4 regions of the Mesorhizobium sp. J428 genome follow, and region 1 is predicted to be linked to each of the others. Evidence: predicted binding sites of a transcription regulator. Region 1 holds the regulator's gene; each other region holds the start of a gene.

Region 1 (7,329 bases):
GGTGGCTTTCTCTATTCCTATCGGAACATCTCCGCCCGGTTCCGGGCGCGGCACGTGGTCGAGCGGGTCGTGCGGGTGTTTCTCATAGCCTGCTCGGTCGTCGCGGTGCTGACGACGATCGGCATCGTGCTTTCGCTCATCTTCGAGTCGCTGCTGTTCTTCGGCGAGATTCCGTTCTTCAAATTCCTGTTTGGGCTGCATTGGTCGCCCCAGAGCGCCTTCACGGGTGCGGGAACGGCGGCCGGCGAGGTCAACGAGGACATTTTCGGTGCCGTTCCGCTGTTCGTTGGGACGCTGCTGATCACCTTCATCGCGATGCTGGTGGCCGCGCCCGTCGGTCTGATGTCGGCGATCTATCTGTCCGACTATGCGACCAGGAGCATTCGCGCCGTGGCAAAGCCGGTCCTGGAGATCCTCGCGGGCATTCCGACGGTGGTCTACGGCTTCTTTGCGGCGCTGACAGTCGCTCCATTCTTCCGCGATCTCGGCCAGTCGGTCGGCCTCAGCGTGGCGTCGGAATCCGCGCTCGCGGCGGGCGTGGTGATGGGAATCATGATCATTCCCTTCGTTTCGTCTCTTTCCGACGACGTCATCAACGCCGTGCCGCAGTCGCTGCGCGACGGATCGGCGGGGCTGGGCGCCACGAAATCGGAAACCATCCGCAAAGTCGTCCTGCCGGCGGCGCTTCCGGGCATCGTCTCGGCGATGCTGCTTGCCGTCAGCCGGGCCATCGGCGAAACCATGATCGTCGTCATGGCGGCCGGACTGGCTGCCAACCTGACCATCAATCCGCTCGAGGCGGTGACCACGATAACGGTCCAGATCGCAACCCTTCTGGTCGGCGACCAGGAATTCGACAGCGCCAAAACCCGCGCGGCGTTTGCACTCGGACTCGTGCTGTTCTGCGCGACCCTTGCTCTCAACGTCATCGCCCTTCGCGTGGTCAAGAAGTATCGGGAACAGTATGACTGATATCGTCGCCACTCCGCTTTCGCCACGCGGCGCGCCGAGCATCCACACGGATGACGCCGCCAAGGCTCGACTGAAATCACGCTACGGTGCGGAACTGCGCTTCAAATGGCTGGGTGCGGGCGCCGTGGCCCTGGCAGCATTCTTCCTGCTGCTTCTTATCTCGACGATCGTGACGCAGGGGCTCCCGGCGTTTCGCATGAACTATCTTACGCTGCCAATCGATCTCTCGGCGGTTCCGGCCGATCCCGCGGCGCGTACGGGATTTGACTATGCCGGCCCCGTCAACGAAGCGCTCGCCGCCAAGTTTCCGGACGTGACCGGCCGCCAGGAGCGCCGCCTTCTGCGCGGCATCGTCTCCACCGGAGCTGGGGTCATCCTTCGTCAGCAGGTCGAGAAAGATCCCTCGCTTGCCGGCAAGACGGTCGATGTCCAGGTGCCTCTCGACGACTTCGCGGATCTCTATCTAAAGGGGCTTCTCGCCGAGAGCGCCGCTCCGCAACAGCTGCCCGGCGTGACTGTGTCCGGCACGAGCGGCGACGTCGCAGTGACCTTCGCCGACGACACGATCACGCGTCTTGCCCGTGGGGCGGGCGCCATCGAAGCCGAGGGCGGTGTCCTGCGTCTGACCAGCGGTGCCGCGTCGCTCCTGCTGGACGCCGGCGGCGGAACGGTCAAGCTGACAGAAGTCGGCCCGGGCACAGCCAAGGGCATCGTCTACGAAGCACTCGACGCTGCCGTGTCGACCGCATCGCCCGCTGTGCTGCGCACCATCACGACGCCGGAGGCCAGCCGCAAGATCACCGACAGGGAAATCGTGTGGCTCGACCGTCTGAAGGCCGACGGGGCGGTCACCAACACCTGGAACACGATTTTCTTCACGTCGGGCGCCAGCCGCGAGGCGGAGCTCGCCGGCGTGTGGGGCGCGGTCGTCGGCTCGTTCCTGACCTTGATCGTCACGATCGCAGTGGCGTTTCCGATCGGCGTGGCCGCGGCCATCTATCTCGAGGAATTCGCGCCGAAGAACCGGTTCACGAGCCTGATCGAGGTCAACATCAACAATCTCGCGGCGGTGCCGTCGATCGTCTTCGGTCTGCTCGGCCTGGCGGTGTTTCTCAATTTCTTCGGCATGCCGCGATCCGCGCCCGTCGTCGGCGGTCTCGTCCTTGCCCTGATGACCTTGCCGATCATCATCATCGCGGGACGCGCCTCCCTGCGAGCGGTTCCGCCGTCGATCCGGGAAGCGGCGCTGGGAATCGGCGCGTCCAAGGTCCAGATGGTCTTCCACCACGTTCTGCCGCTGGCGATGCCCGGTATCATGACCGGCACGATCCTCGGCATGGCACATGCGCTCGGCGAGACCGCGCCGCTGCTGATGATCGGCATGGTCGCGTTCATCGTCGACATTCCGGGCGGCTTCACCGAGCCGGCCACCATTCTTCCGGTCCAGATCTTCATGTGGGCCGATTTCCCCGAGCCCGCGTTCCAGCAGAAGACGTCGGCGGCGATCATGGTCCTTCTCGGGTTCCTGATCCTCATGAACGCAATCGCCGTGATCCTGCGCAAGCGCTTCGAACGTCGCTGGTGATGGAGTAGAAAGAGATGAACGTATTCAACGAAGCCGCGATCGAACAGAAGCTGAATCCGATGACGCAACAACCTGTCGTAAAGATGCGTGGCAAGCAGGTCACCGTCCACTATGGCGAGAAACAGGCGCTGTTCGGGGTCGACCTCGACGTGCGCGAGAAGCAGGTGACGGCGCTGATCGGTCCTTCGGGCTGCGGCAAGTCGACCTTCCTGCGCTGCCTGAACCGGATGAACGACACGATCGACATCGCCCGCGTCGGCGGCGAGATCACGCTGGACGGCGAGGACATCTACGATCCCAAGATCGACGTCGTGGAACTGCGCGCACGCGTCGGCATGGTGTTCCAGAAGCCGAACCCGTTCCCGAAGTCGATCTACGAAAACGTCGCCTACGGCCCGCGCATCCACGGGCTGACGAAGTCCAAGGCCGAGCTCGACACCGTCGTGGAGTCGAGCCTGAAGAAGGCGGCGCTCTGGAACGAGGTGAAGGACCGCCTGCACGAGCCGGGCACCGGCCTGTCCGGCGGCCAGCAGCAGCGCCTGTGCATCGCGCGCGCCATCGCCGTGTCTCCGGAGGTGATCCTGATGGACGAGCCCTGCTCGGCGCTCGACCCGATCGCGACTGCAAAGGTCGAGGAGCTGATCGACGAACTGAGGCAGAACTACACGATCGTGATCGTGACCCACTCCATGCAGCAGGCGGCCCGCGTGTCGCAGCGCACGGCGATGTTCCACCTCGGTTATCTGGTCGAGGAAGGGGCGACGGACAAGATGTTCACCAGCCCCGACGACAAGCGCACCCAGGACTACATCACCGGCCGCTTCGGCTGACGGCACGATCGAGCCACGAGGACAGAACAATGGGCGAGCATACCGTCACCTCCTTCGACGAGGAACTCGAGCACATCGACCGGCTGATCCGCGACATGGGGGGTCTGGCGGGATCGATGGTCTCGGGCTCCACCCGGGCGCTTCTGACGTCCGACAATGCGCTGGCGCAGCGCGTCGTCTCGGACGACGCGATCATGGACGCCAAGCAGCGCGAGCTGGACGACTCCTCCGTCACGCTGATCGCCAAGCGCCAGCCGATGGCGCAGGACCTGCGCGCCGTGGTCGGCGCGATCCGCATGGCGGCCGATCTCGAACGGGTGGGCGACCTGGCCAAGAACATCGCCAAGCGCGTCGGCGCCGTCGGGCAGACCTCGACCCCGCGCAACCTGTCGCATTCGATCGACACGATGGCCTCGCTGGTTCTCGAGCAGGTCGAGAAGGTGATCAGCCACTACGTGGCCCGCGACACCGAGGCGCTGAAGACGCTGCGGGCCGACGACGAGAAGATCGACATCCAGTATACCGCCGTCTTCCGCGAACTCCTGACGTATATGATGGAGGATCCGCGCAACATCACGGCCTGCACCCATCTCCTGTTCTGCGCCAAGAACCTCGAGCGCATCGGCGACCATGTGACCAACATCGCGGAGAACGCGTATTACGTCATGACGGGAACGCTTCTGCCGGCCAACCGTCCGAAGGTGGACGAGACGGCGGCAATGTCCGCCGCCTGAGGAACAGAACGGAATGATTGCCCCGAAGATCATGGTCGTGGAGGACGAGGAGCCGCTCGGCGTCCTCCTGCGCTACAACCTCGAGGCGGAAGGCTACCAGGTCGAGATCGTCACTCGTGGCGACGAGGCGGAGCTCAGGCTGCAGGAAAACGTGCCCGATCTCCTGGTGCTCGACTGGATGGTGCCCGCCGTCTCCGGCATCGAGCTCTGCCGGCGGCTCAGGATGCGCTCCGAGACCGAGCGTCTGCCCATCATCATGCTGACTGCGCGCGGCGAGGAGAGCGACCGCGTGCGCGGCCTGTCGACCGGCGCCGACGACTATCTGGTCAAGCCGTTCTCGACGCCGGAGTTCATGGCGCGGGTGAGGGCGCTGTTGCGCCGGGCCAAGCCCGAGGTGCTGTCCAGCGTGCTCAAGGTTGGCGACATCGTGCTCGACCGCGAATCCCACCGCGTCTACCGCAAGAAAAACGAGATCCGCCTCGGGCCGACCGAGTTCCGGCTGCTGGAGTTCCTGATGCAGCATCCCGGCCGCGTCTACACGCGCGGCCAGCTGCTCGACAATGTCTGGGGTGACACCAACTACATCGACGAGCGCACCGTCGACGTCCATGTCGGCCGCCTGCGCAAGGCGGTCAACAACGGCCGCCAGACCGACGTCATCCGCACCATCCGCGGCTCGGGCTACGCCATCCGCGAGGATTAGGCGAAGCAGCCGATCTCTCCGGCCGCTTGCCGCGACGGCCGTGTGCGTGCTTCTCTCGCCCGACGGAGGCAAGGGAGGGCTGCGCATGCGCATCGTGCGGACATTGTGGGTCGTTGTGGCGGTCCTGCTTTGCGGCGCGACCATTGCCGCCGCGCAGCAACCCGTCTCCGAGCCGGCACGCTCGCGTCACGCGCTGCTCGTCTGGCACCGCCTCGTGCTGGAGCTCGTCCGCCATACGGCGACCTATTCGCCGCCTGTCGCAAGCCGCGCCTTCGCCTATCTCGGCGTGACCGCCTTCGAGGCGCTTGCGACCGGCTCCGACGGGCTGCATTCGCTCGCAGGCCAGTTGAACGAGCTGACGCCGGTCCCGCCGCGCGAGGCCGGACAGTCCTACGACGGCGCCGTCGTCGTGCAGGCGGCGATGGCGCATGCCGCGGCGGCGCTGTTCGAGAATACCGGCCCGACGGGCCAGCGCGCGATGGCCGCGATGGCGAGGAAGGCGGCCGCCGACGCCGCGCTCGGCGTGCCGGAGGAGGTCGTGCGCCGCAGCGAGGACTATGGCCGCGCGGTGGCGCGCCACATCCTCGCCTGGGCGGCGACGGACGGCGGCGCAACGATCGAGAACATGGGCTTTCCGCTGGACTACAAGCTGACCGAGGGACCGGCGCACTGGGTGCCGACCAACCTCGTCCGCCAGCAGCAGTTTCCGCTCCTGCCCGACTGGGGCAGGACGCGCACCTTCGCCATGCCGGACGGCGCATCCTGCGGGCTGCCGCCGCCGCCGGCCTACAGCGAGGCACCCGGCTCGCAGTTCTACATCGAGGCCAGCGAGGTGCGGGACACGGTCAACGGCCTCACCGACGAGCAGCGGGCGATCGCGCGCTTCTGGTCCGACGATCCGATGCTGTCGCCCACGCCGCCCGGCCACTGGATTTCCATTGCGATCGGCATCCTGGAGAAGGAGGACGCCGATCTCGTCACCAGCGCCGAGACGCTGGTGCGGCTGGGCGTCACGCTGGCGGATGCCTTCATCGGCTGCTGGCATTCCAAGTTCGAATACGACCTCGTCCGCCCGCTCACCTATATCCGTCGCGTCATCGATCCGAAGTGGGAGGCGATCCTCAACACGCCGCCCTTTCCGGAATATCCGAGCGGGCATTCGACCCAGTCCGGGGCGGCCGCGACGGTGCTGACCGACATGTTCGGGCCGGCCTATGCTTTCGAGGACGGCACGCATTCCGATGACGGCCTTCCGGCGCGCCGCTTCGCGAGCTTCTGGGCGGCGGCGGAAGAGGCCGGCATCTCGCGGCTCTATGGCGGGATCCACTTCCGCTCGGCGATCGAGCGCGGGCTCGACCAGGGGCGCTGCGTCGGCGCCTATGCCAACGCGCTCAGGACGAGGAACTGACGCCATGCGCCTGATCCCCGCCCTGCTGGCCGCGCTCCTTGCCATCGGCCCTGCCGCGTCGGAGGCGTTCGAAAGCGCCGTCCCGACATTCACCGACGAGACGGCTTCGGCCGGGATCGACCACGTCTTCACCGGCGAGTGGGAGTTCATGGTCGGCGGCGGCGCGGCCGTATTCGACTGCAACGGCGACCGGATGCCGGACATGCTGCTCGCAGGCGGAGCCGCGCCGGCGACGTTCTACCGCAACACGGGCACGGTCGGCGGCCCGCTCTCCTTCGCTGCGCAGGAGAGCAGCCTGGAACTCGACATGGTGTCGGGCGCCTATCCGCTCGACATCGACGGCGACGGCAATCGGGACCTCGTCCTCCTGCGGGTCGGCGAGAACGTGGTGATGAGAGGACTGGGAGCCTGCCGCTTCGAGCGCGCCAACGAGGCCTTCGGCTTCGACGGCGGCGACGCCTGGTCGACGGCGCTGGCCGCGACGTGGGAGAAGGGCGCGCGGTTCCCCACCATTGCCGTCGGCAACTACATCGACCGGACGCAGGACGCGTTCCCTTGGGGCTCCTGCACCGACAACTGGCTGCACCGCCCGGCGGGCGAGGAACGCAGGTTCGCTCCGCCCCTGCCGCTCAAGCCCAGCTACTGCGCCCTGTCCATGCTCTTCACCGACTGGAACCGGTCGGGCGCGCCGTCGCTGCGCGTCTCCAACGACCGCGAATACTACAAGGGCGGGCAAGAGCAGATGTGGCGGATCGATCCCGGCCAGCCGCCCGCGCTCTATGGCCCGGCCGACGGCTGGAAGCCGCTCAAGATCTGGGGCATGGGCATCGCCAGCACCGACCTCGACGGCGACGGCTACCCCGAATACTTCCTCACCTCCATGGCCGACAACAAGCTCCAGACGCTCGCCCCCAGGCCCGAGGGCGGCGCTCCGAAGGCGAGTTTCGCCGACATCGCCTTCGCGAAGGGCGTCACGGCGCACCGGCCCTATACGGGCGGCGAGGTGAAGCCGTCGACCGCCTGGCACGCCCAGTTCGAGGACGTGAACAATGACGGTCTCGCCGATCTCTTCGTCGCCAAGGGGAACGTCTCGGAGA
Region 2 (7,329 bases), 2.6 Mb from region 1:
CAGCGCCATGATGAGGGGGCGGTCCGCCATTTCCTTGAGCAGTTCGGGCTTCAGGACCCCCGCGGCCGAGAGGCCCAGGAACACGTCCGCGCCGCCGATCACGTCGGCAAGTGAACGGGCATTGGTGTCCTTGACGTAGGGATCCTTCCAGCGGTCCATCTCATCGACGCGGCCCTTGTAGGCGACGCCGAAACGGTCGGTGACCCAGACGTTCTCGCGGCTGGCGCCGAGGGAAACGAGGAGATTGAGGCAGGCGAGGGCGGCGGCACCGGCGCCCGACGTGACGATCTTGACGTCCGGCAGCGACTTTCCGGCGACTTCCAGGCCGTTCAGGACGGCCGCCGCGACGATGATCGCCGTGCCGTGCTGGTCGTCGTGAAAAACCGGAATTCCCATCCGCGCCTTGAGCTGCTCCTCGACCTCGAAGCATTCCGGTGCCTTGATGTCCTCCAGATTGATGCCGCCGAAAGTCGGCTCCAGCGCCGAGATCGCCTCGACCATGCGCTCGATGCCCGGCGCATCGATCTCGATGTCGAACACGTCGATGCCGGCAAACTTCTTGAAGAGGACGGCCTTGCCCTCCATGACCGGCTTCGACGCCAAGGGGCCGATATTGCCCAGTCCGAGCACGGCAGTGCCGTTCGAGACGACGCCGACGAGGTTGGCCCGGCCGGTGTAGAGCGCGGCCGCTCCCGGATCGTCCTTGATCGCGAGGCAGGGTGCGGCAACGCCCGGCGAATAGGCGAGCGCGAGGTCGCGCTGGTTGCCGAGCGGCTTCGTCGCCTGGATCTCCAGCTTTCCCGCCACCGGATAGCGGTGGAAGAACAGCGCCGCCTCGTCGAGGTCGGACGATCGCGCCTTGTCGGCTTCGCTGGTCATGGCGATTCCCCCTGCTTCATGCGAAACGATTAGCATGGGCGGCAGAGAAGCGAACGCGCGAAAAAGCGAAAGCTGTTTCGCGCCGGCGGTTACCTGGCGATGACCTTCTGCCTCTGCTCTCCGAGACCGGCGATGCCGAGCCGCATCTCGTCGCCGTCCTTGAGGAAGACCGGCGGCTTCATGCCGAGGCCCACGCCGGGCGGAGTGCCGGTCGTGATCACGTCGCCGGGTTCGAGAATCATGAACCGCGAGAGGTAGGAGACGATCTGCCTGACCGTGAAGATCATGGTCGACGTGTTGCCCGTCTGCATGCGCTTGCCGTTGACATCAAGGAACATGTCGAGGTTCTGCGGGTCGGCGATCTCGTCCGGGGTCACGATCCAGGGACCGAGCGGTCCGAAGGTCGGCGCGCTCTTGCCCTTGATCCACTGGCCACCGCGCTCTGCCTGGTACTCGCGCTCCGACACATCGTTGCAGACTGCATAGCCGAAGACATGCTTCAGCGCGTCCTTCTCCTCGACATAATCGCACTCCTTGCCGATCACGATCGCGAGCTCGACCTCCCAGTCGGACTTCATCGAGCCTTTCGGCAGCATCACGTCGTCGTTCGGGCCGGACAGGCAGCTCGGCGCCTTCGAGAACACGATTGGTTCCTTCGGGATCGGCGCTCCCGTTTCGGCGGCGTGGTCGGCATAGTTGAGGCCGATCGCGATGAAATGGCCGATGCGCGACACCGGCGCGCCGATCCATGCGCCCTTGGGCGCGGCAGGCAGGATAGCCGGATCGATGTTCGTGAGGATCGACAGCAGGTCGAGCGAGATCGTCCCGGGCGAATACTCAGTGACGACGGAAGATGCGTCCCTGATGACCCCGTCCTTGTCGAGGATGCCGGGCTTCTCTAGGCCCAACTCGCCGAAACGCAGCAGTTTCATGTGTTTCCCCTCCCGAATTCAGATGTCAGGCGAACGATGCGACAATGCAGGCTCAAAATGCGCTGGGGTAAAGACCGCCGTCAATGCGCAGGTTCTGCCCGGTTATGTAGCCAGCATGCGCCGAGCAGAGGAAGGCGCACGCGTTGCCGAATTCCTCGGGCGTGCCGAGACGGCCGGCGGGAATCTGTTTGTCCTGCTGTGCTGCATAATCCTCGAGCGACATGCCGGCCTTCTCCGCACCGAACCTGGTCGTTACGCGGATGCGGTCGGTGTCAAGCTTACCGGGCAGCAGGTTGTTGATCGTGACATTGCGGCTGGCGACGGTCTTGGCGATGCCGGACATGAAGGAGGTGAGGCCGGCTCGCGCGCCGGACGAGAGGTCGAGCCCCGGGATCGACGTGTAGACCGACAAGGAGGTGATGTTGACGATGCGCCCGAAGCCACGTTCCATCATGCCGTCGATCACGCCCTGCATCAGCTCGATCGGCGTCACCATGTTCTGCGTCACGCCATCGAGAATCGCCTTCCGGTCGAGCTGGCGGAAATTGCGAGGGGGTGGGCCGCCATTGTTGTTCACCAGGATGTCCGGGTCAGGGCAGGCGGCGAGCAGCGTCTTCTGCACCTCCGGCAGCGACACGTCGCCCTCGATCTCCGTCACGCGGACGCCGTAAGTGTCGCGGATGTCCTGCGCCGCCGCGGCCAGCACCGCAGGGTCGCGGCCGTTCAGCACAAGGTCGACACCCGCCTCCGCGAGCGCATCGGCGCAGCCGCGCCCGAGCCCGCGGCTCGACGCGCAGATGATTGCCTTCCGGCCCTTGATCCCCAAATCCATGTCGCAACCTCCTTCAAACCGGCGACAGACCTATCCGTAGCTGCGCCAAACCACAACCGTCACACGTCTGTGATGTGAATCGTGTCAGGGCATTGCGGGAAGGAAAGTCTGGTAATCGCAATGTCCGACGTCGAAACCCGAAGCTTTCGCACCCTGTTCATTTCCGACATCCATCTCGGGTCGAAGCCGGCCAAAGCCGAGTTTCTCATCGATTTCCTGCGCCAGCACCAAGCCGAAACGATCTATCTGGTCGGCGATATCGTCGACGGCTGGCGGCTGCGTCGATCATGGCACTGGCCGCAGTCCCACAACGATGTCGTGCAGAAGCTGCTGCGCCAGGCGCGCAAGGGCGTGAAGGTCATCTACATCGCCGGCAACCACGACGAGTTCCTGCGCTCCTTCCAGGGCGAGCACTTCGGCGGCGTGGTTGTCGCGGACCGCGCAATCCACGAAGGCTGCGACGGCCGGCGATATCTGGTCATCCACGGCGACCAGTTCGACGGCATCGTCCACAACATTCGCTGGCTCGCCTACCTTGGCGACAAGGCTTACGACACGGCGATAGTGGTCAATCGCGTCGTCGCCTTCATTCGCCACAGGTTCGGGCTGTCCTACTGGTCGTTCTCGTCCTGGGCGAAGGTCAAGGTAAAACGCGCAGTGAACTTCATCAGCGCCTTTCAGGACATCGTCGCTGAAGAGGCGCGGCGTCACGAGGTCGACGGCATCATCTGCGGCCACATCCATCATGCCGCGATCGAGACCATCAACGGCGTGCGCTACATCAATACCGGTGACTGGGTGGAAAGCTGCACGGCGGTGGCGGAGCATTTCGACGGACGCTTCGAAATCCTCACCTGGGCCAAGGTCACGCCGGCGCGGCAGGAAGACGAGGCCAAGATCGCGGTACTGAGGCCGGCCGCCGCTGCCTGACCGGCGGCTGGAGCAAAGCTCCTCCGCTGCTGGCGCGCCGTCACATGTAGGCGCGGCACGGAGGACGTGTTACGGCGCATGGGACAGTCGCTCGGACTCCTTCCCGAATGCTCCCGCCTCTTTCTCAAGAACAGCAGATCAAGCCGCGCCGTTTCGAGCTGCGGATGTCCGTTCTTTACGCCTGCCTCTTCCTGCCGAATGGCATCCATCTGCCGTATTTTCCGCTCTGGCTCGAGTATCACCGGTTCACGCCGTCCGAAATCGCGTCGATCATTGCCATTCCGTATTTCGTTCGCATCTTCGCCGGCCCGGTGGTTTCAGCCTGGGCCGACCGAGCGCGTGACCGCGTACCCGTTCTGCTTGCCTGCGCGATCCTCTCCCTGGCCGCATGTGCCGGTTACTTGCTGCCGGCCACCTATCTGGTCGTGCTGGCCGTTTCGATCATTCTGGCCATTGCCTGGGCCCCCCCAGACGCCCTTGTCGGATTCCATCGCGCTGTCCGGAGTCCGCCGCTACGGCGTCAACTATGCGTCGATGCGGGTCTGGGGGTCGATCTCTTTCCTGATCGTCAACATTGTCGGCGGTTACATCCTCGCGGCGGCGGGGGCTGGCGTCGTCCCGTTGCTGATGCTGGCCGGGTTCGTCGCGATAGTCGCCGCCACGTTTATCGTCCCGCGCCTCGGCAAGCCGCGTCTCGCTGCCCCGACCCCGGCGCAGACCATCCCGCAAGCCTCCTTCGCGCTGCGCCAACCCTATTTCGTCCTGATCATCGCCGCTTGGGCCTTGGCGCAGTCGAGCCATGCCTTCGCATATGCCTTTTCATCGATCTATTGGAAGACGCTCGGCATCGATGACGGCACGATCGGGCTCTTCTGGGCATTTTCGGTTCTGGCCGAGGTGGTCATGTTCTTCCTGTGCGACCGGCTTTTTCCGCGTGCGCGCCCCGGCGTACTGCTCGCAGTCGGAACCGGGCTCGGTGTTCTACGCTGGATACTCTTTCCTCTTATCTGGCCGGCGGGCCTGGGCGTCGCCGGCTTCTACGCGGTCCAGGGCATGCACGCCTTCTCGTTCTCGCTCGCCTTCCTCGGTGGACAGAAGATGTTTTCCGAGACTGTTCCGGAGGAGCGCATGGGGGCTGCGCAGGGTGTTGCGTTTTTCCTGATCATGGGCACGCTGGCGCTATTCACTCTGGCGAGCGGCCCGCTCTACGAGGCGTTCGGCGTCGACGGTTTCTATGCGATGGCGCTGGTCTCGGGCATTGGCGCGAGCCTTGCCCTTTGGGCGCTTGCTTATCCCCAGAGCGCCCGTTCAGGCGGGTAGACCAGCGAACCATCATAGCGGAGGCCGGGCTCGCGGTCGCGGGCGAGAAGCAGCGGGCCGTCGAGGTCGACGAACTGCGCGCCCTGCGCGAGCAGGACTGCCGGCGCCATGGCCAGCGACGTGCCGACCATGCAGCCGACCATGATCTGGAAGCCGAGCTTCTGCGCCTCAGCCTTGAGCAGGATCGCTTCGGAAAGGCCGCCAGTCTTGTCGAGTTTGATGTTGATCGCGTCGTAGCGGCTGCGCAACCGGGCGAGGTCCTCGCGGGTGTGCAGGCTCTCGTCGGCGCAAACGGGCATGGGCCGTGCGATATCTGCCAGCATCCCGTCATTGCCGGCGGGCAATGGTTGCTCGATCAGCGAGACGCCGCATTCCGCCGCGATAGACATATGGCGGACAAGATTATCTTCACTCCAGCCCTCATTTGCGTCGAGGATAATTCGGCTCTCGGGCGCGCCGGCCCTCACAGCGCGGATACGCGCCTCGTCGTCGGCGCTGCCGACCTTGACCTTCAGCACGGGCCGCGCTGCCTGCGCCCTGGCCTGCGCGCCCATCTCTTCGGCGTCGCCGAGGGAGAGCGTGTAGGCGGTGGTGAGCGGGGAGGGCGCGTTATCGCCTATTATCGTCCAAGCAGGCACCTGGGTCGCTTTCGCCTCAAGATCCCAGAGTGCGCAGTCGACGGCGTTGCGGGCCGCGCCTGCTGGCAGCAGCTTCGCGAGTTCATCCTTGGATATGCCCGCCTCGATCGCCTCGCGGGCTGATTCGATCTGTAGGATCACGCTATCGATCGTCTCGCCATAGCGCCCGTACGGCACGCATTCTCCGCGCCCGATTTGGTCGCCCTCGCGGATCGCGCAGGTGACCACGAGCGCCTCGGTCTTCGACCCGCGTGAAATCGTGAAGCTGCCGGCGATCGGGAAGGATTCGGCTGTGATCGAAAGGACACGTGACATCGATGCTCCGTCGCCACAGGCGGCGGTCCAAGTGACAGGCCGGCTCAGCCGGGATAAGACGGCATGCATGTTGACCAAAGCTTCCCCGGACGCAAGCGGGGCGCGTTCGAACGCTCCCCGCGTCGATGCGCAGGTCGACGGCGCGCGTCTGGCCTGCAGCCTGTCCGGCGCATGGAACACCCAGACCGTAGCCGGGGTAGACGCCGAAATGCGGGCGCTCGAGACGTCACCGGGCGTGCGGGAAGCCGTGATCGATCTCTCTGCCATATCGGTGATGGACACGGCCGGCGCCTGGTTGGTGAAGCGGCTGTCGACCAGGCTGGAGGCGCAGGGCACCCGCGTCGAGGTGCAGGGCGCCTCTTCTTCGTCGGGCCAACTTCTGGTGGCCGTGAATGACGCCGCGCATCAGGAGATTCCCAAGCCCGTGGCCGGTCGCCCGACAGGCGTCATCGGCCTCCTCGATTCGCTCGGCCGGAACGTCTTCACCTTCCGTGACGATTTCCTGATGAGCATGCACATCCTCGGGGCGACGATCCGCGGCGCGCAGATGAAGCTCGGGCGTGGCCATGCGGTGAATCCGGCCGCGATCGTCAGTCAGATGGATAAGATGGGCATTGGCGCGATCCCGGTCGTGCTTTTGATGTCCTCCATTATCGGCGCGATCATCGCCCAGCAGGGCGCCTTCCAGCTGCGCTATTTCGGCGCCGAGATCTTCGTGGTCGACCTGGTCGGCATCCTTGTCCTGCGCGAGATTGGCGTGCTGCTGACTGCGATCATGATCGCCGGCCGCTCCGGCAGCGCTATTACCGCCGAGATCGGCTCGATGAAGATGCGCGAGGAGATCGACGCGCTGACCGTCATCGGCCTCAATCCGGTCGGCGTGCTGGTTTTTCCGCGGCTGGTGGCGCTGGTGGTGGTCCTGCCCTGCCTCACGATCGCAGCGAATTTCGCCGCCATCATCGGCGCGATCGTCGTCAGCCAGGTCTATTCCGGCATCTCGCCCACCACTTTCATCGACCGTATGCGCGACGCGATCGATCTGTCGACGGTCTTCGCCGGCCTGATCAAGGCGCCGTTCATGGCGCTCATCATCGGCATTATCGCCTCGGTCGAGGGCCTGAAGGTCGGCGGTAGCGCCGAATCGCTCGGCACCCACGTCACCTCTTCGGTGGTGAAGTCGATCTTCGTCGTCATCGTCGTCGATGGACTGTTTGCGATGTTCTACGCAGCGATCGACTTCTGATGCGAACCAACGGCGCAGCACATTCGAACGGGCCAGAACGGGAAGGTGAGCCGGAGGTCGTCATCTCCGCCGAGGACGTCACCGTCGCTTTCGGCGACAAGGTGGTGCTCGACAAGCTCTCGCTGGATGTTCGACGCGGCGAGATCCTCGGATTCGTCGGCGCTTCGGGCGCGGGCAAGTCGGTCTTGCTGCGCACGATCCTCGGCCTGACGCGCAAGCGCTCCGGCAAGATACGGATCT
Region 3 (7,329 bases), 890 kb from region 1:
CCAAAGGCGGCGGCGTCCAGCACCAGGCCGGACAGGTCCGCTTCAAGGATTTCGGGCGGCGTGAAGGCCGGCAGCGACGCCGTCTGCTCGGCACGCCATAGCCGGATGGCGACGCCCGGCTGCGTGCGGCCTGCGCGGCCGGCGCGCTGGTCGGCCGAGGCGCGCGAGACCCGCACCGTCTCCAGCCGCGTCAGGCCGGTCGCCGGCTCGTATTTCGGCAGCCGCGACAGGCCGCTGTCGACCACCACGCGCACGCCGTCGATGGTCAGCGACGTTTCCGCGATCGAAGTGGCGAGCACGATCTTGCGCCGCCCCGCCGGCGCCGGGCGGATCGCGGCGTCCTGCGTGCGCGCATCGAGATTGCCGAACAGCGGCACCACGTCGGCATTGGCCGGGATGCGGCCCTCCAGCCGTTCGGCAGTGCGCTCGATCTCGCGCTGGCCGGGCAGAAAGGCGAGCACCGACCCCTCCTCCTTCGCCAGCGCACCACGGATCGCGCGGGCCATCGCGTCCTCCACCGGCTCGTCCGGCCCGCGCTCCTCGTGGCGGATGTCGACCGGAAAACTGCGCCCCTCACTCTCGATCACCGGCGCGTCGCCCAGCAGCGACGCCACCCGCGCGCCGTCGATGGTGGCCGACATCACCAGCAGCCTGAGATCCGGCCGCAGCGCGCCCTGCACGTCCAGCGCCAGCGCCAGGCCGAAATCGCCGTCGAGCGAACGCTCGTGGAATTCGTCGAACAGCACGGCGGCGATACCCGTCAGCTCCGGATCGTCGAGGATCATCCGCGCCAGCACGCCCTCGGTGACGACCAGAATGCGCGTCTTCGGCCCGACCTTGCTCTCCATGCGCATCGCATAGCCGACCGTGCCGCCCGGCTCCTCGCCCAGCAGCTCGGCCATGCGCCGCGCCGCGGCGCGGGCGGCGATGCGGCGCGGCTCCAAAAGCAGGATTTTTCCATCGCCGCGCCACGGCTCGTCCAGCAGGGCCAGCGGCACCAGCGTCGTCTTGCCGGCGCCGGGCGGTGCGACCAGCACGGCCGACGAACGCTCGCGCAAGGCCGCGAGCAGACCGGGCAGCGCCTCGGTGACGGGAAGCTTCGGCAGGTCGCGCATCGTCACGCCCCGATCCGCACGACCGGGCCGCCGGCAGCCGCCGCGTCCGCCTCGTCATGCGTGACGAGGATCATCGGCAGGCCGGACGCCTTCGCCTTGCCGAACACCAGCTCGCGCATCTGCTGGCGCAGTTCCGCGTCGAGGCGCGAGAACGGCTCGTCCAGAAGCAGCATGCGCGGCGAAGAAAGCAGCGTGCGCGCCAGCGCCACACGCGCCTTCTGCCCACCCGACAGCGTGTCCGGGTCGCGCTCGCCCAGCCCTTCCAGCCCGACATCCCCCAGCGCCTCTTCGGCGCGCGTCCGGCGCAGCGCCCTGCCCTTCACATCAGACGGCAGCGCGAAGGCGACGTTGTCGGCCACCGTCATGTGCGGAAACAGCAACGCGTCCTGGAACAGCAGGCCGGCATGGCGCTCCTCCGCCGGCAGGCCGGTGATGTCGATGCCATCCACGCTCACGGTCCCCGACGCCTCGAAGGCCGGATCGAGGAAGCCGCCGACATAGGCGAGCAGCGTCGACTTGCCGGAGCCTGACGGCCCCATGACGGTCAGCACCTCGCCCGGCGCCACGGCATGCGTGATCGAAACGAGCACGCGCCCGCCGAGCGCGATCGTCACGCGATCCAGCATGAGGCCTTTCTCGGACATCGGGTTCCGTCAGTATCGCAACGCGCGGAAGCGCCGCCATAGCAGCGCCGGAACCAGCGTGGCAATCGCGAAGCCGATCACAGGCAGGAGCATCTGGAGGAAGGCATAGACGCCGATCACGCGCCGGTTGCCGCCCGACGCAAGCGCCACAGCCTCGGTCGTGATCGTCGGCAGCCGCCCGCCGGCAACCAGCAGCGTCGGCAGATACTGTCCGATCGACACCGCGAAACCAACCGCAGCCGCGACGAGGATCGGCCGCATGAGGATCGGCAGGCGGACGGACAGCAGCGTGCGCAGCCGGCCCTTGCCGAGCCCGGCCGCGACCGCGTCGTAGCGCCGGTCGTAGGCGCGCCACGGATCGGACAGCGACAGGAAGACGTAGGGCATGACGAAGACGAGATGCGCCAGCACCAGAGCCGGCAGCGAGGCGTTGAAGCCCGCCAGCAGGAACAGCAATTGCAGTCCGAACAGGAAAGCCGCCTGCGGCACGATCAGCGGCAGGTAGACGATCGCCAGCGCCCCCCGGCCGGCGGCGCGGCCGGTTCGGTCCTCCCGCATCAGGCAGAGGATCGTCACCCAGACAGCGATCGCCGTCGCGATGGCCGCCACGATCAGCGTCGTCGCCAGCGGTCCGCCCACGCGCGGCAGCACCTTCATCCAGGTCGACAGGGTCCATTCCTTAGGCAGCGCATCGGGAAACTGCCACAGGCCGGCGACCGACCAGATGCCGAGCGTCGCCAGCCCGGCCATGACCACCAGCCCCGACAGCGACATCGCGCCCAGCCCGCCATAGCGCAGCGCGCCGTCGCGCCGGGCGCGCCAGCCCTGCTCGCACAGCCTGTCACGGATGTCCGCCGTCACCCGCTCGACCACGGTCCAGATCAGCAGCGCCAGTGCCGTGACGGCGAGTTGCAGCAGGGCGCCCGCCGACGCCTTGAAGCGCATCGACAGGTCCGGATCGGCCATCCAGCCGACGATCCGCACGCCGAGCGGCGCCGGGCTGGTCGGCCCGAGGATCGCGGCAACGTCGACCACCGAGGTCGAGAAGGCGAGCACCGCGAAGACCGCGAGGCGGATCTGCCGGTAGATCGCCGGCCAGGTCGAGAACAGGAAGCCCGCCACCCTGCCATAGCCCAGCGAGGCCACCAGCGCCGCCCGCGGCGCCGGGCTCGCCTGCTGGAGTGCCGCGAGCGCCACAAGGAACAGGAACGGGATCTCCTTCACCGCCAGCCCAGCCACCAGCGACAGTCCCATCGGATCATTGACGATCAGCAAGTCCGGCGGCTGCTCCCAGCCGGTCAGGCCGGGCGAGACCAGCCGCGCGATCATTCCCGACGGCGCAATCAGGAACGCCAGCCCGAACGCCGCCGCCGCATGCGGCAGCGACAGCAGCGGCGAGATCAGATGCTGCACGCGCGCGAAGGTTTTTGTCCCCGTCCACCCGGCAAGAAACAGCGCCACCACCAGCACCGAGATCGCCGTCGCCGCCAGCCCCGTGCCGAGGCTGAGCAGCGCCGACCGCATAATGCCCGGCTCCGCCACCAGCTGCCGGAACGGCTCCAGCGACACCACGTCCCCACCGAGCGCCGGCAGGTATCCGAACGCCGGCAGCAACGTCCCAGCCAGCCCCGCCAGGATCGGCCCGGTCAAGAGTAGGATCGCCAGCGGCGGGCCGAGGCGAGTCAGCATGGCAGGATGCGGGATACAGAGGTGAACGATTCGGATCGCCGGTCGTTCGCGCCGATACCCCCCTCTGGCCTGCCGGCCATCTCCCCCTCAAGGGGGAGATCGGCTGAGGCGAGGGCTTTCGCCTGTCGCCTACATTCGAGAATGGCTGATGCCGTTGAAGCTGCCAATCTCCCCCTTGAGGGGGAGATGGCCGGCAGGCCAGAGGGGGTGTGGACGGCCGAAACCACTGCGACGCGGTTTCTACCGTCTCTCAATTCGCCGCCCCATAGCGCCGCTTCCACTCCGTCTCGATGCGCTCCATCCAGCTCGGATGCGGCTCGTCGAGCGCTGGGCCCAGCTCCTCAGGCTTCAGTGTCGCGACGCCCAAGTCCAGCGCCGCGAAGGCTGCCTTCGCCTCGTCCGGCAGCTTGTCCACCGCCAGCACCGTCGGGTCACCCCACACCGTCGGGTCCTGCTTGCGCGCCTGCGCTTCCGGCGAGATCAGGAAATCGGCCAGCACCAGCGCGCCCGCCTTGGCATTGGCGTTGAACGGGATCGCAACGAAATGCGTGTTGGCCAGCGTCCCCCTAGGGAACGTGAACGAGCGCACCGTATCCGGCAGCTCGCCCGACGCGACCGCGCTCGAAGCCTCGGACGGATTGAAGGCGAAGATGATGTCGACCTCGTAGTCGGCCAGCAGCTGCTTCATCGCCGGATAGTTCTGCGGAAACGCCTTGCCCGAGCGCCACAGCAACGGGTTCAGCGCATCGAGATAGTCGAACAGCGGCTTGGTCACCTCGGCGAAATTCGCCTCGTCCACCGGCTTCTGCAGCAGGGCCTTGTCGGCGATCTTCTCGGCCAGCACCTGCTTGAGGAAGGACGAGCCGACGAAGTCGGGCGGCTGCGGATAGGTGAAGCGGCCGGGATGGGCCTTGGCCCATTCCAGCAGCCCGTCGGCCGACTTCGGCATCGTGGCGGCGTCGGTGCGGGCCGAGTCGTGGAAGAACACCAGCTTCGCCATCCCCCATGGGCTTTCCAGCCCCTCGACCGGAATGGTGAAGTCGGTGCGGATGGTCGGCTTGTTGTCGATGTCGACATAGCGCCAGTTGGGCAGCTCCTCCGCCCAGCCCGGCGACATCAGCAGGCCCTCGCGCTTCATCGAAGCGAAGTTCTCGCCGTTGATCCAGATCAGGTCGACCGCACCGCCCTCGCTCCTGCCCGCCGCCTTCTCGGCGACGACGGTGCCGACTGCCTTGGCGGTGTCGTCCAGCTTCACGTGCACGAGCTTGACGCCGTAGCGCTTCTCGACCTCGTCGCCGGCCCACTCGATATAGGCGTTGATGTTCTCCGCCCCGCCCCAGGCGTTCCAGTAGACCGTCTCGCCCTTCGCTTCGGCCAGTACCTTGGCCCAGTCGGACGGATCGGGATCGGCCGCGCGCGCCGCGCCCGACAGGGCGAGCAGAGACATGGCGGCGGCAAGCAGGAACTTCACGGCGATCTCCCGGAAAAGATGCCCGGTTGTGCCGCCGCGCCACGGAAGCGTCAACGCACATCGCGACCGGAAAAGTCACTTCGCCGTGTTGGTCCGCCGCACCGGCGCGCGCGTTTCTTCTTTTAGCCGATTTATGTCCGCGCAGGCCTTCCGCTTCGTCAAACTGTCATGGAAATCACCTATTCCCACCGCCCAGGCGAGGAAGAGCGATGCGTTATGCGATCTACTACAGTCCGCCCGAACAGAGCGAGCTGGCGGTAAAAGCCGCCACCTGGCTCGGCCGCGATGCATTCACCGGCGAGAAGTCGGCGCCGATCGCGTCTGGGCCGCTGTCCGCCGGCGAGGTCGCCTATCACACCGCGTCGGCCCGGCGATACGGCTTCCATGCGACGCTGAAGGCGCCGTTCCGGCTGGCGCCCGGCGAGAGCGAGCCCGCGCTTGCCGCCGCGGTCGACGCCTTCGCCGCCGCCGCCACGCCGCCGCTCATCTCCCGCCTCGCGCTGAAGCAGATCGACGGCTTCTTTGCGCTGGTGCCCGCTGAGCGGAGCCTGCCGTTGGAGAGCTTCGCGACCGACATCGTGCAGCAGTTCGACCGCTTCCGCGCGCCGCTGTCGGAAACCGACCTCGCCCGGCGCAACCCGGACGCGCTGTCGCCGCGCGAGCTGAACCACCTGCAGCGCTGGGGCTACCCCTATGTGCTCGACTGCTTCCGCTTCCACATGACGCTCACCGGCCGGGTCGGCGGGTCGGACGTGCCGCGGGTGCGCGAGGCGATCGAGGCGCATTTCGGCGACGTCATCGGCGCGCCGCTCAGCGTCGACACGCTTGCTGTCTTCGTCGAGCCGGATTCCGGCGGGCCGTTCATCGTCTGGTCGTCGCACCCGGTCGGCGCCGGCCGCGAGCGGCGCTTCGCGTGAGCGCGTCCCCGATCGCGTCGAGGCCCAGCCTGTGGCCCGGACCGATCGGGCCCGGTGCCTTCATCGCCGTCATGGGGCCGAGCGGTTCGGGCAAGGACACGCTGATCGGCGAGGCGCGCCGCCGCGTCGATCCTGACCGCACCTTCTTCGTCCGCCGCATCGTTACGCGCCCGGCCGACGGCGCAGCGGAGGACCACGACACGATGAGCCGCGAAGCCTTCGCCGCGGCCGATGCGGCGGGTGCCTTCGCGCTCTGCTGGACGGCGCACGGGCTGAGCTACGGCCTGCCGGCCGAGGTGGACGATGCGGTGCGGCATGGCCGCGCCGCAATCGCCAATGTCTCGCGCGCGGTGCTGCCGCTCCTGCGCCAGCGCTACCGCACCGTCGTGGCGGTGCATATCTTCGCCGACCCCGCCATCCTCGCCGAACGCATCGCCCGGCGCGGGCGCGAGAGCGGCGAGGCGATCGCCGCGCGGGTGGCGCGCGACCCCGGCATCAGCCTCGCCGGCGACGACATCGTGCGGATCGACAATGGCGGCGAGCTGGCGGTCGCGGTGGACAGAATGGTCAGCACCATCGAGGCAACGCTCGCGCCGCGGCCCTGAACCGCCTCACGCGGCGCTGCGCACCTTGGCGGGCGTGTCGATATGCGCCCAGTCCGGCCGCTCGAACAGGAACCTGCCCCAGCCGGTCCACTGCACCAGGCCGTAGAGCACCGCCGGTCCCGCCACCGCCACGATCATCACCAGAACGGACATCGTGCCGACGTCAGGGATGATGCCGGTCCTGATCAGCACGACGCGCGTCACCGCCATCGGCAGGAAGAAGGCGAGGTAGACGACGATCGAGTGCTCGCCCAGCCAGCGCAGCCATTTGGTCCAGCGCCGGCCGGAGAGCAGCGTCGAGACCGCGACCACGGCCAGCAGGCCGGCCGAACCCAGAAGCAGCGACAAGATAGGCAGTTCCGCCAGACCGCCCTGCGCGCCTGTGTTGCCGAGGTCGGGTTGCAGGTAGGGCGCGAGGGCCGCCGATGCGGGCGTGAAGACGAACCAGGCGTTCACCGGCGCCCACAGCGCCAGCAGCGCCAGCGTCCTGCCGGGATTGTCCCTGAACCAGTCGGCGATGCGGAACACGTTGGCGGCCAGCGCATAGCCTGCATAGAAATAGACGAAGCGGGCGCAGAACTCGTCGAACACCACCGATCCGGTGGCGACCGGCAGGATCTCCAGCAGTGCCGCCCAGGCGAGCACGATCCAGACCGGAACGCTCTTCACCAGCCGGGTGAAGACGAAGAAGATCGGCAGCAGGTAGACGAACCACAGCGTGCCGAAGGGCTGGACGAAGGCCAGCAGATAGTTCCAGGCCGCGGCGGCCGCGCCCTCCTCCATCGCCATGCCCGGCGCCTTGAAGGCGAACTGGATCGTCAGCCACAGCACGTAGAAATAGGCGAAGTGCACCACCTTGCGGTCGAGATAGCGCAGCCACGGCCGGTC
Region 4 (7,329 bases), 500 kb from region 1:
ATACTAGATTCAGCATTGCCGGTCTAAGCCACTTGTCTCGGATCGTTGACGGCATCCATTGGCGGCTTACCCGAAAGTGCCTGCAGGATATTTTCTGCAGCGCGCAGTTCGATTGCCAAGCGAACTTTCTTAACAGCAGAGCCAATATGCGGGCTGAACATCGTGTTTGGGTGACCCAGCAAGCCCGGAGCGATCTCCCGCGGTCTGTCTTCGCGAGCCCAATCCTCCAGCTCGAACACGTCGGCGGCATACCCGCCGAGCTGGCCGCTGGTGAGCGCAGTTAGAACAGCGGCTTCGCTCACGACAGAGCCGCGGCATGGATTCACGAGGTATGCGCCTGGTTTCATCAGGGCGAGCGTCCTGTCGTTGATCAGGTGGATGGTGTCTGGGGCCAGCGCCAGGGCCAGGATGACGATATCGGATTCGGATAATACCTCCTCCAGGCTGCGCCGAGCAACACTAGGTCGAGCTTCGCCGCCGGGCGCTGGGATCGGCACCCGGTCGTTGTATAGCAGCGTTGCGCCCCAGCCATTCAGCCGTTCGGCGATGGCCTGCCCAATCGCCCCCATTCCGAGAATACCAATGGCGGACCCCGCGATGCCCAGGCCGAAAAACTCCGGCCGCCAACCGGCGAATTTGCCGCAGCGGACCCTGGCATCGGCCTGGATCATCTTGCGGGTGAGGCCGATGGTAAGGCCGATGGCCAACTCGGCCGTCGGCACGGTCAGGAGGTCGGGCACGATGCTCAGCCAGATGCCCCGGGCCGTACAGGCCGCGACATCGAAGTTATCGTAGCCCTTCAAGGCCGCGCCGATGACCTTCATCTGCGGGCAAGCTGCCAGGAAATCGGCGTCGACCCAGTCCGGCATGAAGGCCATCATTGCGTCCGCCGTGCCGACGCGGCGGCGGATCTCTTCGCGGGGCAGGGTTTCCATCGTTTGATTGGGAGTGACTTCACAATGGTCACAGAGGAGATCCAAGGTTTCCTGGTGCACTTTGTGGGTGATGACGACGCGCGGTTTCACGATGGCCGGTCCTTACTTGAATTTCTTCCGCAAATAGCCGCTCAGGCCATCGACGATCGTCACCATCACCAGGATAATGAACAAAATGGCGCTGACTTCCTGGTACAGCATGATGCGAAGCGATCCCATCAGCTCGAGGCCGATGCCGCCCGCGCCAACCATTCCCATTACCGTGGAAGCGCGGAAGTTATATTCCCAGCGATAGATGGACACGTCGGCGAACTGCGGCAACACCTGCGGCAAGACGGCGTGGAACAGCACTTGGAGTGGAGTTGCGCCTGCGGCCCGCGCGGCTTCTACTGGCGCCTCATCGACATGCTCGATTGCTTCCGCAAAGAACTTGCCGACCATCCCCACCGAATGCAGGCCTAATGCCAGAACGCCGGGTAGAGCGCCAAAGCCCACAGCAGCAACGAAAATGATGCCCATAATCAGCTCCGGGACCGAGCGAAGCGCGTTCAGCAGGGTGCGGGCGATCTGAAACACGACCGGGTGCGGCGACGTATTCCTGGCAGCAAGAAAAGCCAGCGGAAACGACAGAAGCACCGCTATTGCCGTTCCGGCGATACTCATCGCCAGAGTGTCTACCAGCGGCTTGAGCCATGCGCGCGCGTTGGTGAAGTCCGGTGGCATCGCCTCGCGGGCCAGCGTCAAGATGGCCGGAACCCCGTCAGCCAGGGTCCCGAAATCCAGAAGACCAACATACCAGAACGCAACCAGCACAATAGCGAGTACCGCAGCAACCTGGGCAGACTGCCGGATCCACGCCCGGCCGTACTGGTCGAGATAATGGCTTGTGGTGCTGATTTCGGTTGCGGCGCGCATCGTCATCACGTCCTCACATCGCCCCGAAGTCGATTCCGAGCAGCTTTCCCATATCGCGGATCACGTCGTAATCCTGGTCCGTGATCGGTACGAAACCGTCGGCCTTGAAGTTTTTTAGAACTTCGGGATCCTTCAGGTTCACGAAAGTGCTGCGGATGTTGTCCTTCAGCTCTGGCGTCAGGTCGGAGCGCATCGTCCATGGATACTGGGGATACTCCTTGCTGTAGGCGATGACCTTGACCTTGCCCGCGTCGACCAGCTTTCTCTCGAGAAGAGTTTTCCAGATTACCTCGGAAAGCCCCCCAACCTCCGCATTGCCGTTGGCGACATTCACCGCAACCGCATCATGGCTGCCGACGAAATGCTGTTGGTAGTCGCGATCGTGCACAAGACCGGCTTCCGCCATCATCGTCTTCGGGATCAGATGACTGGATGTCGAGGCGCGATCGCCGAAAGCGACCTTCTTGCCCTTGATGTCGCTGAGCGAATTCACATTGGCATTGACGTTGGCAATGACGACAGAGCGGTAAGTCGGCTTGCCGTCGCTGACCATTGCCGCAAACGGCTCGATATCGGCTTTGCCCTTGGCAAGCACGGCGACAGCGGGCCGAAATAGGCCAAGTCGATCCGGCCAAAACGCATTGCCTCGATCATCGACGAATAGTCCGTCGTCACGATCAGTTGGACTTCCTTGCCCAGCTCGCGTTCCAGATATTCCTTGAGCGGCTGATTGCGCTTGATCAGCTCGGACGCATTCTCATCCGGCAGCAGTGCCACCTTCAGCGTATCCGGATTGGCATCCGCAGCCAACACCGGCGCAGTCAACCCGAGGGCTAAGGCAGCGGCAACAGCGAATTTCAGCAGGCGGTTCATAGGGTCATCTCCATCTCAGGCGTAAACGTTGGCTGTGCGTAGGCGGGGTTACTCGTCCGGCTGGGTGCGATTGGCTCACGGCGGTGCCCGGCGTATATCGCAGCGAGCTTGTCGTCATTGAGCTCATCAGTAGCGCCGTCAAACACAACATGTGCACTGGCAAGGCCAATGATCCGGTCTGCAAAGCGCTGCGCGTATTCCAGCTGGTGCAGTGACACGATGGCGGTGATGCCGTCCTCTTTGCATACCTGGCGAAGCAGCTCGAGGACCTTCTCCGAGGTGGCGGGATCGAGGCTGGCGACAGGCTCGTCGGCCAGAATGATGGTGGGCTGCTGCGCCAGCGCGCGGGCAATTCCGACACGCTGCTTCTGGCCGCCAGAGAGCTGATCGACACGCGTCATGGATTTGTCGGCCAGACCGACGCGCTCGAGGCAGTGGAGAGCCAGTTCCAGGTCGGCGCGGGGCAGCGGGAAGAAACTGCGCAAGGTATTGTGATAGCCGAGTCGGCCGGTGAGGACGTTGGCGAGGGCCGTATGTCGCTCGATCAGCTGGTGGTGCTGGAAAATCAGTGCCGTTCGGCGCCGGTGCTGGCGGAGTGCGCCGGTCGGGCCAAGGACACCGAAATCCGATGACACAATCTCGCCGGAAGTAGGTTTGACGAGGAGGTTCAGGGAGCGCAAAAGTGTCGATTTCCCCGCACCCGACAGGCCGAGCAAAACGGAGAACTCGCGCTGGAAGAAATCGAGGGTGGTCGATCTGAGCGCCACCACACCGCCTGAATAGGTCACACCGACATTGCTGAGCCGCAACACATACTTGCGGCCGGTCTCGGCATCGTTGGCCTTCATGGATCACCATCTGTAATGTGTATGACGCAGACATTGCGTTTCGCAATACAGTAGGGCTCGTGGATGACACTTCGATGTCAAGGTCGCGAAGGTTTTGTGACTCTATCCGTCAGTGAAGTGACCCTTCGCCGCGTGCAAGGCGGACGATGCTGCATTGCGGCAAGGTCGTTACATCCGCAAAAGTCTCATTTCCGCGTTCAAACCTGCTGTAGCTGCTTGTGTTGTGAATGGCGGCTCCGGGTCGGATTTCATGTTTGCCGCGGTTTGCACGAAGGTCCGGTCGTGGCGCTCCTTGCTCGTTGGGGTGGACAAAACGAACAGCCGCTTTCCACCCTGAGCGGTAGTTTATTAGGGTGCCAAGCATTAGATTTTGGCCACCAGTCTGCGCTGTTGGTCTTGCACGAGCAGGCTGAGTGCCTGGATGTGCTGAGCCATATGGCGATTCGCCCCCCCTGAGTTCGCGCAGTTCGTCGGATTCGCAGCCCCTCAGCACCGCGACCAGGGCCTCGAGCTCACGGATGCGATCCGTCGCGGTCAGCGGCTCTTCGCGGTCGACGGCGTTCGGCTCACGGAATCGCCACAGGAGTTCGGGCGCGCGGTAAAGCGTGGCGCGGGACACGCCGGCTTCGGCGGCAAGGCGCGTCGCGGTGAGTTTGCCGCTTCCGGGATGCACCGCGAGACGGGCGAGCGCCTCCTCGATGGCCTGAACCGCGATGCTGCTGATCGGCTTCATGCATTGGTTCCTTCCAGCAGAGGGGCAATCAGGCGGCGCATACGTTCGATATCCTGTGTGAGCGCGGTGCGCTGAAGTGGCGATAGCCGATGGTCTTCCAGCAACCGCCCGGCTTCGGCGATGGACGCCTGCCATGGTGGAAGATGACGACGGGTGATGCAGGCGTTGGGGCAGCGATCGGGGCGGCACTGCGATAGGGCCGGCATGGTGCGATCGAGATCGTCCTTGTCTTGGTCGAGACAGAGCGCCGTGTCGGGATCGAAGAAGCAGTCCGCCAGCAATCCGACATGCAGTGTGCGCCCGAGGTGGGCTAGCATGGCGCGAAGCCTTTGAGGCTCGACAATCCGGCCCGGCAGGTCGCCCAGTTCGTCCCTGATCCTCGTGAACTCGGCGCGCAGTCGCGCTGCTGCCGGGCCGGCAGGAGGGAGGTTGTGCCTCACAGCCTGTTCGTAGTGCTCGACCACATCATCAAGCTGGCCGAGGGCACGTTCCTGTTCGACTTCCTGACGAAAGCCCGACGGACTGCTGCCGGAATATCCCTCGAACATGGCGATGGATGTGTGCTTATGCTGGATCTTGCCGGCCACGGTTCCGAACGGGCGATTGGCGACATGCCAGGCAAGCGTGCGGCGGAACTGGCGTGTGGTGAACCACCAGGAGGCACCATCGACCTGCGGGATCGCCTGGCCGTCGGCCGCCATGCCATCGATCCGGTCGCGAAGATCGTTGATGAGCGGTCCGATCCCCATACGCAGTTCGGCTGAGGCGGCACTTGCCATCGACAGGCTCTGCCAGGTCGTCTCTATGCCGCGCGTTGCGCGCTGTCGTTCACTGAGCCTCTCGGCCACGGCGACCGCCCGCACGGCGGGTGCGATGGTAATCCATTCGGCTTCCTCGCCGGTCGGCGCGCGCATCTTGTAGACCGTGCTCCTGATCTGATGGCGTTCGACGAGGCCGTCGGCGCTGCGAACTGTCGTGCAGCACCCGACGCGCATGGCCTGCAACTCGCTGTCACGCATTCCGGTGAGATAGGCGCAGACGACATAGGCCGCCGCCTGCAGCATCCGTTCCTCCCGAGCGACGCTGTCCTGATCGAACCGATCTCGCCATGGTCGCCCGGTGTCCGGATCGAGCGAAACCTTGCTGTCCATGCCGCCGGATTCGCCGCCGAGGCGCGCGAAGGCGCGATCGAGCCGTTTACGTCGCACAGGTTCCAGAAGATGTGCGGTCTTGCAGCCGAGTTGCAGGGCGATCAGTTCGAAGTTCATCCGCCCGTCCGGAGGCGGCTGGGAATAGCCGCCCTTGTTCGCCAAGCGCAGCGGAATGCCCCGTCCGGCCGCGCAACGGCGGCCGATGTAGAGATCGAGCCTGTCGGTCAGATAGTCGCCGGTCGAGGCATTATGGAGACGTGCTGCCCTGAACGCTTCGAGGTCGGCGCGCGCGGCGAAGATATCAGACGAGAACAGATCGATATACTTCAGCGACCAGTGCAGCAGCGCGCCGATGACGGGTTCGGGGATACGAGGCGTCCGGTTCTCGACTGCGAGCGACTTGCGGGGGCTGCCCGCCACTTGTGCTGCCGGTCGGCCGCGCCACGGCTGGCAGGAGAAGCCGCCGAGGGTGAGATACGGGCCGTAGCGATCGAGCAGAATCGGATAGGCTAGCAGATGGGTGATGCGTTCCGCAGTGCGCCCCTGCTTGCTCTTCAGTTCGGCAAGGTGCGCATCGAGCAGGGGCTGATCGACCGCGTGCATCGAGAACCTTCCGCACTCCCGCGCCACGAAGTCCATGAAGCTGGCGATCCCTGTCAGCGTCGTGCGCGCCGTGGTCGGCGCCATGCGGGGTTGCGTCGGCAAGGGCGATGCCTCGTTCATGCGCGCCCACAGGAACTCCTTGGCGGTCAGCCGCTGGAGGGGGTCGGCGATCACGCCGAAATCCACCGACGTCAGCCCCCGCGGGACGTTCTCGCGGAAGATAGCCGGGCGGAGGTCCCAGCGGTCGTCACCAAACCGCGACAGGCGCTCGGGATCGGCATCGGGCCTGAGCGTCTGGGTGGCGAGCACCAGTTCGTCGGCACGACGATACTTCGACCAGGGCTCCGTTCTGAACTCTACGCTGGCCGTCATGTGGCGACCACTTCGGCAGGCAGGTAGATGAGATCGCTTGCCGATTCCGCGGTTGCGCGGGCGGAGGCGACCACCGCCTTGGGAAACGCTGGTAATATCTGCTCGCGGATGCGCCGCCAAGCACGGCCGAACTTGGCGTCCCAATCGGCTTCGGCGAGAGCTTCGCGCTGTTCGGTCATGAAGGTCTCGAACGCGATCAGCGCCGGCAGCTTGCGGGCGGTGATGACGGCGTTGCGGCATTCCAGGCATGCCCAGAAAGGTGATGGGCAGGCTTCGCCGTGCCTGCCGAACGGACTGTCGTAGAAGCCCGCGCATCCCGCCAGCCAGACATCCTGCTCGCCGTCGAGCACGGTCGCTATGCTCTCCGATACCGGGGCGGCAGATGGGCCGGTCCCATCGCCTTCGGTCCGGATACGGGCCTCTTCTGCCGGAGCGACGATCCTCGGTGCCGCGAGTTCCGCCGCCTGTAAGGCATCCTCGATGGCGGCCACGACGGTCGCCTCGTGGACGGGGCGCAGCGCCGGGATATCCGCGTAGTGATCGGCGGCCACCTCGACCGTATGCCCCCGCGCGAAATCCTCCAGCTGGCCGCCGGTCCTGGCGTACCACTTCGCCTTGTAGGTCTTGCGCAGCCTTGACAGCTCAAGGCGCAGCGGCGCGCCATGCTCATCGACAAGGCCGTGGTCGCGAACAAAGTAACGGCTGATGATGCCCCTTGATGAAATGCCCTGCATCAATCCCGTGAGGGACCCCCAGATCCACAGGCGATCCGAGCCAGTTCGCGTGCGGGCGCGGGCGGTAAGCCGGATCGCGAGCCGGATGAGACCTCCCGGCGTGGTCATGCCGCCATCGCGCATCCGCAGCGTCTTCCACTCGGTTCCGTGCGCGCGACGCTTGAA

Evidence for each region. Region 1 encodes PhoB, which activates phosphate uptake and scavenging genes when phosphate is short. Its sites were predicted from a motif close to TGTCATNNANCTGTCAT; they were not measured.
Region 2: a site for PhoB is predicted at 2,701-2,717, ahead of LRS09_RS22050 (UDP-2,3-diacylglucosamine diphosphatase). Genes of this name have one in related genera too.
Region 3: a site for PhoB is predicted at 5,073-5,089, ahead of LRS09_RS13685 (DUF1045 domain-containing protein). Genes of this name have one in related genera too.
Region 4: a site for PhoB is predicted at 3,635-3,651, ahead of phnC (phosphonate ABC transporter ATP-binding protein). Genes of this name have one in related genera too.

The regions. Positions count from the first base shown of each region.
Region 1 covers NZ_JAJOMX010000001.1:1,813,918-1,821,246, reverse strand. Annotated here, with positions in the region: gene pstC (phosphate ABC transporter permease subunit PstC) at 1-972, shown strand, start outside; gene pstA (phosphate ABC transporter permease PstA) at 965-2,557, shown strand; gene pstB (phosphate ABC transporter ATP-binding protein PstB) at 2,572-3,387, shown strand; gene phoU (phosphate signaling complex protein PhoU) at 3,417-4,121, shown strand; gene phoB (phosphate regulon transcriptional regulator PhoB) at 4,135-4,824, shown strand; gene LRS09_RS09050 (vanadium-dependent haloperoxidase) at 4,910-6,232, shown strand; gene LRS09_RS09045 (CRTAC1 family protein) at 6,237-7,329, shown strand, end outside.
Region 2 covers NZ_JAJOMX010000001.1:4,392,480-4,399,808, forward strand. Annotated here, with positions in the region: gene LRS09_RS22035 (NADP-dependent malic enzyme) at 1-879, opposite strand, end outside; gene LRS09_RS22040 (fumarylacetoacetate hydrolase family protein) at 969-1,811, opposite strand; gene LRS09_RS22045 (SDR family oxidoreductase) at 1,864-2,643, opposite strand; gene LRS09_RS22050 (UDP-2,3-diacylglucosamine diphosphatase) at 2,764-3,573, shown strand; partial or broken gene LRS09_RS22055 (MFS transporter) at 3,738-3,974, shown strand; gene LRS09_RS22060 (MFS transporter) at 4,051-4,893, shown strand; gene dgcA (N-acetyl-D-Glu racemase DgcA) at 4,863-5,846, opposite strand; gene LRS09_RS22070 (MlaE family lipid ABC transporter permease subunit) at 5,914-7,089, shown strand; gene LRS09_RS22075 (ABC transporter ATP-binding protein) at 7,089-7,329, shown strand, end outside.
Region 3 covers NZ_JAJOMX010000001.1:2,705,587-2,712,915, reverse strand. Annotated here, with positions in the region: gene hrpB (ATP-dependent helicase HrpB) at 1-1,115, opposite strand, end outside; gene LRS09_RS13700 (ATP-binding cassette domain-containing protein) at 1,118-1,759, opposite strand; gene LRS09_RS13695 (ABC transporter permease) at 1,769-3,448, opposite strand; gene LRS09_RS13690 (ABC transporter substrate-binding protein) at 3,699-4,895, opposite strand; gene LRS09_RS13685 (DUF1045 domain-containing protein) at 5,129-5,836, shown strand; gene phnN (phosphonate metabolism protein/1,5-bisphosphokinase (PRPP-forming) PhnN) at 5,833-6,441, shown strand; gene LRS09_RS13675 (acyltransferase family protein) at 6,448-7,329, opposite strand, start outside.
Region 4 covers NZ_JAJOMX010000001.1:2,318,217-2,325,545, reverse strand. Annotated here, with positions in the region: gene LRS09_RS11720 (LysR family transcriptional regulator) at 1-16, opposite strand, end outside; gene LRS09_RS11715 (phosphonate dehydrogenase) at 24-1,025, opposite strand; gene phnE (phosphonate ABC transporter, permease protein PhnE) at 1,038-1,850, opposite strand; partial or broken gene phnD (phosphate/phosphite/phosphonate ABC transporter substrate-binding protein) at 1,864-2,723, opposite strand; gene phnC (phosphonate ABC transporter ATP-binding protein) at 2,720-3,571, opposite strand; gene LRS09_RS11695 (hypothetical protein) at 3,681-4,304, opposite strand; gene LRS09_RS11690 (hypothetical protein) at 4,301-6,430, opposite strand; gene LRS09_RS11685 (hypothetical protein) at 6,427-7,329, opposite strand, start outside.